Linked DNA regions of Formosa agariphila KMM 3901. The protein of the gene in region 1 interacts with the protein of each later gene in a pairwise test. Links are inferred from orthologs where the notes say so. Each region holds a gene or a part of one and is shown on either strand. Other genes may lie near its edges.

Region 1 (3,291 bases):
CGATTGTTTACGTGCGAACAAAAGTTTAGCAGCTTGGGGAATTGAAGGTCGTGTGCCATTCTTAGATAAAGAATTTATGGATGTGGCTATGAGAATTAACCCACAAGATAAAATGATTAACGGAGAGCGCATGGAAAAATGGGTGGTTCGTAAGGCATTCGAAGATATGATTCCTGAAAGTGTTGCTTGGAGACAAAAAGAGCAATTTAGTGATGGTGTTGGTTACAGCTGGATTGATACTTTAAAAGAAGTTGTTGCTACAGAAGTATCAGACGAACAATTAGCAAATGCGAAATATAAGTTCCCGTTACAAACGCCAACAAGTAAAGAGGAATTCTACTACCGTTCAATTTTTGCAGAACATTTCCCTAGCGATGCTGCTGCATTATGTGTGCCTCAAGAAGCAAGTGTTGCTTGTAGTACCAAAATAGCATTAGAGTGGGATGAAGCATTTAAAAACATGAACGACCCAAGTGGTAGAGCAGTAGCAAATGTGCATACAGAAGCGTATAAGTAAATCTTAAGACAAACGTTTTTATTATAATTTTAGTGTATAAAAAACCTCAAAATCTCATGTATTAGAGATTTTGAGGTTTTTGTCATTTTAACACCGTGTTAAAAAACACGAATATTTAATTTAAGGCTGTTTTAAGCCATTTTTAGCACACTTGGGTTAATTAACAAATGTTGATAATTTTAAGCCTTCCTACGTTAAATTCTTTTTAAACTGCCTTAAAAGTCGTATATTTGCTAGTATTCAAAATGTTGCGGATGCAGCATTTTTTTATGATTATAAATCAAAAATATAACATATAATATTTTATGAGCGAAGAAGCTAAAAAACATAATTACTCGGCCGATAGTATACAGGCATTAGAGGGTATGGAGCATGTAAGAATGCGTCCATCCATGTATATTGGTGATGTTGGAGTAAGAGGTCTTCACCACTTAGTTTATGAAGTTGTAGATAACTCTATTGATGAAGCCTTAGCAGGTCATTGCGACATTATTAAAGTTATAATCAATGAAGATAACTCTATTACGACAGAAGATAATGGTCGTGGTATCCCTGTAGATTTACATAAAAAAGAAGGAATATCTGCGCTAGAAGTTGTAATGACTAAAATTGGTGCCGGTGGTAAATTCGATAAAGATTCTTATAAAGTATCTGGAGGACTTCACGGTGTTGGTGTAAGTTGTGTTAATGCACTTTCTGAGCATTTAACAGCAACAGTATATAGAGATGGAACGATTTGGCAACAAGAATACGAGCGTGGTAAGTCACTATATCCTGTAAAAGCAATTGGAGAAACAGATTTAAGAGGTACAGTTGTAACTTTTAAACCAGACCCAACCATATTTAAACAAACTTTAGAATATAGCTACGATACCTTAGCGAGTAGATTACGTGAATTAGCATACCTAAATAAAGGAATTACGATTACTCTTATCGATAAAAGAGTGAAGAATGAAGAAGGAGAGCACGATGTTGAAACTTTTCACTCTGACGAAGGTTTAAAGGAATTTGTTAAGTTTTTAGATGGAAACCGCGAGCCTATTATTACAGAAGTTATTGCTTTTGAAGGGGAAAAGAACGATATTCCTGTAGAAGTAGCAATGATTTATAATACGTCGTATTCAGAAAATTTACACTCGTACGTAAACAACATTAATACGCATGAAGGTGGAACGCACCTTTCTGGTTTTAGACGTGGTTTAACACATACGTTAAAGAAATACGCCGATAGCTCTGGGTTAACAGATAAATTAAAGTTTGAAATTTCTGGAGACGATTTCCGTGAAGGATTAACAGCTATTATCTCTGTAAAAGTTCAAGAACCTCAGTTCGAAGGGCAAACAAAAACCAAGTTAGGGAACAGAGAAGTTTCTGCTTCTGTAAGTCAGGCGGTTTCAGAAATGTTAACGGACTACTTAGAAGAGCATCCAGAAGATGCTAAGACTATTGTTCAAAAAGTAATATTAGCAGCACAAGCACGTCACGCGGCACAAAAAGCACGTGAAATGGTACAGCGTAAAACCGTAATGAGTATTGGTGGTTTACCTGGGAAATTAAGTGACTGTTCTGAGCAAGACCCATCAAAATGCGAAGTATTCCTTGTCGAGGGAGATTCGGCGGGTGGAACGGCTAAGCAAGGTCGTGACCGTGCGTTCCAAGCTATTTTACCTTTACGTGGTAAAATTCTTAACGTTGAAAAAGCTATGCAACACAAGGTTTTCGAAAACGAAGAAATCAAGAATATCTTTACAGCTTTAGGGGTTACCATAGGTACCGAAGAAGATAGTAAAGCCTTAAACCTTTCAAAATTACGTTACCATAAAGTAGTTATTATGTGTGATGCCGATATCGATGGTAGTCACATTGCTACTTTAATTTTAACATTCTTCTTTAGATATATGAAGGAGCTTATTGAAAACGGACATATTTACATTGCAACGCCTCCTTTATATTTAGTTAAAAAAGGAGCTAAAAAAGAATATGCTTGGAGTGATAGTGAACGTGATGGTTTAGTAGAACAATTTGGAGGTGCATCGATTCAGCGTTACAAAGGTCTTGGAGAGATGAATGCCGAGCAACTTTGGGATACTACAATGAATCCTAACTTCAGAACATTAAGACAAGTAAATATTGATAACGGTGGAGAAGCCGATCGTATTTTCTCTATGTTAATGGGAGATGAGGTACCACCTCGTCGTGAATTCATAGAAAAGAATGCAGTATACGCTAAAATTGATGCGTAAATAATACTTAGAAGCACCTTAAATTTATTTTTAAGGTGCTTTTTTATAATACACAATAGACATGGAAACATGTTGAAAGTGGCAAAATACAGTAAATTTAAAATCAGGCAGGTGTAATTCATAATCTTATTATAATTCGCAGACTTATGTATGTGAATTGTATTAAAATCGTTAATTTTACGTGCATAAAAATAATCTCAATCTAAAAATATATTATAATGAAAGTAACAGTAGTTGGAGCAGGAGCAGTAGGTGCAAGTTGTGCAGAATATATCGCTATTAAAAACTTCGCTTCAGAAGTTGTTTTGTTAGACATTAAAGAAGGTTTTGCAGAAGGTAAAGCAATGGATTTAATGCAAACGGCTTCTTTAAATGGATTCGATACAAAAATCACAGGTGTAACTGGAGACTATAGCAAGACTGCAGGTAGTGATGTTTGTGTGATTACTAGTGGAATTCCTAGAAAACCAGGAATGACAAGAGAAGAACTTATTGGTATTAATGCAGGAATCGTTAAGAATGTATCTACAA
Region 2 (3,438 bases), 2.1 Mb from region 1 along the record:
ACTGCTGTTAACGTCGGGTTGGCTGGACTTAATATTTCAACTTTTCTCCTTAAATGATTTAAATCTATATCTAAGGCATTTAAAATATTAATTGCTTTCCCGTTTCCATCTCTTAAAAGTCCAAGCATAAGATGTTCTGTGCCTATAAAATCGTGCCCCAAACGGAGTGCTTCTTCCTTACTATAGGCAATTACATCTTTTACTCTTGGTGAAAAATTATCATCCATATTTAAATCCTTTCTGCATTAAAATTACTAAAACATATTACCAACGACAAAAAGTATACCTTAAATAATATGATTAATGCTAATAGAAATAAAATCTTTATTAAATCAAAATATTTGGGGGCTTACTTATTAACTAAAGTATAGGTGGTAGTTGTTAATAAAAACTGTTAAAAACTCCGTTAAAACGCCTGCTATGACTTACGAAATGGTTATCTTAGCGCGATTTGAAACACACAAGATAACTAAATTATTTTTATAGATGGCAGAAGGAGAAAAGCTTATTCCAATTAATATCGAAGACGAAATGAAAACGGCTTACATTGATTACTCAATGTCCGTCATAGTGTCACGTGCTCTTCCAGATGTTAGAGATGGTTTAAAACCGGTGCACAGACGTGTATTATTCGGAATGCACGAACTGGGAATTAGAGCAACTGGAGCGCATAAAAAGTCAGCAAGAATTGTTGGTGAAGTTTTAGGAAAGTATCACCCACACGGGGATACATCAGTTTACGACGCTATGGTTCGTATGGCTCAGGAATGGAGTTTACGTTATATGCTAGTAGACGGACAAGGTAACTTTGGTTCTGTAGATGGAGATAGTCCTGCAGCAATGCGTTATACAGAAGCGCGTATGCGTAAGATTTCTGAAGACATGTTGGCAGATATAGACAAAGAAACAGTAGATCATAAATTAAACTTCGATGATACTTTAAAAGAACCAACGGTTTTACCTACGCGTATACCTGGTTTACTAATAAACGGTGCATCTGGAATTGCAGTAGGTATGGCAACTAATATGCCACCGCACAATTTAAGTGAAGTTGTTGATGGTACTATTGCTTTTATCGAGAATAAAGATATTTCAATAGACGAACTGATTCAACACATAAAAGCACCAGATTTTCCTACCGGAGGAACTATTTTTGGTTACGATGGCGTAAAAGAAGCTTTTCATACAGGTCGCGGACGTATTGTAATGCGTGCTAAAGCCAATATTGAAGAAGTTCAAGGTCGCGAATGTGTTATTGTTACAGAAATTCCGTACCAAGTTAACAAGGCAGACATGATTAAAAAGACTGCCGATTTAGTTAACGAGAAAAAATTAGAAGGTATTGCTACCATTCGAGACGAATCGGATAGAAATGGGATGCGTATTGTTTACGTGTTAAAACGTGATGCAATTCCTAATATCGTTTTAAATAAATTATTTAAATATACACAATTACAGACATCCTTTAGTGTAAACAATATTGCACTTGTAAACGGACGTCCAGAATTGTTAAACTTAAAAGATTTAATTCATCATTTTGTTGAACACAGACATGAAGTTGTAGTAAGACGTACCACTTACGAATTGCGTAAAGCTGAAGAACGTGCTCACATTTTAGAAGGATTAATTATTGCTTCAGATAATATTGATGAGGTTATCGAAATTATTAAAGCCTCTTCTAATGCCGATGAAGCACGAGCAAACTTAGTTAAGCGTTTTAATCTTTCAGAAGTTCAAGCAAAAGCGATTGTTGAAATGCGTCTGCGTCAATTAACAGGACTGGAGCAAGATAAATTACGTTCGGAATACGACGAGATTAAACTTACAATCGATGACTTAAAAGATATTTTAGACCGTAAAGAGCGTCGAATGGATATCATTAAAGAAGAACTGCAGGTTGTAAAAGAGAAGTACGGAGACGAACGTCGTTCTATTATTGAATATGCAGGAGGAGACTTAAGCATTGAAGATATGATTCCAGATGAGCAAGTTGTTATTACTATTTCTCATGCAGGATATATTAAACGTACGTCGCTTAACGAATATAAAACACAACATAGAGGTGGAGTAGGGCAAAAAGCATCTACTACACGTAACGAAGATTTCTTAGAGCATTTATTTGTGGGTACAAACCACCAGTATATGTTATTCTTTACTCAAAAAGGAAAATGTTTCTGGATGCGTGTTTACGAAATTCCTGAAGGAAGTAAAACGTCTAAAGGTAGAGCAATTCAGAATTTAATAAATATAGAACAAGACGATAAAGTCATGGCGTTTATATGTACTCAAGATCTTAAAGATGAAGATTACATTAACAGCCATTACGTTATTATGGCCACTAAAAATGGTCAGGTTAAGAAAACGTCATTAGAGCAATATTCTCGTCCAAGAACAAATGGAATTAATGCCATTACAATTAAGGAAGACGATGTGTTAATGGAAGCGAAATTAACTACAGGAACAAGTCAAGTAATGCTAGCTTTAAAATCAGGAAAAGCAATTCGATTTGAAGAAGCGAAAACGAGACCAATGGGTAGAGGAGCTTCTGGAGTTCGTGGTATTACATTATCCGACAAAGATGATGAGGTAGTTGGCATGATTACTGTAGAGAACCCGCAAGAAGAATCTGTATTAGTCGTATCAGAAAACGGATATGGTAAGCGTACTTATATTGATGATCCAGAAGATGGAGAGCCAGTATATAGAATTACTAACCGTGGAGGAAAAGGTGTAAAAACCATTTCTATTACTGAGAAAACCGGTAAACTGGTAGCAATTAAAACGGTGTCTGATGCCGATGATCTAATGATTATTAATAAATCGGGTATTGCCATTAGAATTGCAGTACAAGATTTACGTGTTATGGGTAGAGCAACTCAAGGTGTTAAGCTTATAAACTTACGTAGTGGAGATTCTATTGCAGCAGTTGCAAAAGTAATGCACGAAGAAGAAGTTGTTGTAGACGTTGAAGCTGTAGAAGGCGAAGATGTACCTAGTACTGAAGATGACTCTACAATTGAAGAAAATAACAATCTAGAAAACAATTAATAAAAACAATTAACTTAATTTGATTACCATGAAGAAACAGGTTATAGTTGCCTTAGCTTTATCAATAAGTGCATTTTCTTTTGCACAAAAAAAAGAGCTAAAGGCAGCAGAAAAGGCGATTAAAAGTAACAACTACGCAGAAGCTAAAGCAGCATTAAATCAAGTAACGCCAACACTTTCGTCTATAGACGACAAGTATAAATCTAAATACTATTTCTTACAAGCTGAAGCGTTGTATGCAAATGGTGCAGGTTCTGCAGAGGATGTAAATAAGGCTATCGAAAGTCTAAGTATGGTAGATGACTCTATGAAAGGAGAAGTTGCTGAACTGACTAGCGTTATGCAAAACTCATTTTTAACAAAAGCTAACGAGAGCTTTACTAGTGGAAA

Evidence for each region.
Region 2: the proteins of gyrB (region 1) and gyrA interact in binary tests that used the Escherichia coli proteins (3 or more experiments, as listed by UniProt). The link is inferred for Formosa agariphila KMM 3901 from one-to-one orthologs.

The regions. Positions count from the first base shown.
Region 1 is NZ_HG315671.1:740,023-743,313, forward strand. The notes cover bases 340-3,291. They hold gyrB (DNA topoisomerase (ATP-hydrolyzing) subunit B), read left to right. Parts: upstream 340-822; coding sequence 823-2,760; downstream 2,761-3,291. Other genes in these bases: asnB (asparagine synthase B), read left to right, coding at 340-517; mdh (malate dehydrogenase), read left to right, coding at 2,979-3,291. Also shown: more of asnB, read left to right, coding at 1-339. UniProt on the Escherichia coli protein: DNA gyrase negatively supercoils closed circular double-stranded DNA in an ATP-dependent manner to maintain chromosomes in an underwound state.
Region 2 is NZ_HG315671.1:2,813,850-2,817,287, reverse strand. The notes cover bases 169-3,267. They hold gyrA (DNA gyrase subunit A), read left to right. Parts: upstream 169-486; coding sequence 487-3,048; downstream 3,049-3,267. Other genes in these bases: BN863_RS11655 (tetratricopeptide repeat protein), read left to right, coding at 3,077-3,267; BN863_RS11665 (ATP-dependent Clp protease ATP-binding subunit), read right to left, coding at 169-227. In the rest of the region: more of BN863_RS11665, read right to left, coding at 1-168; more of BN863_RS11655, read left to right, coding at 3,268-3,438. UniProt on the Escherichia coli protein: A type II topoisomerase that negatively supercoils closed circular double-stranded (ds) DNA in an ATP-dependent manner to maintain chromosomes in an underwound state.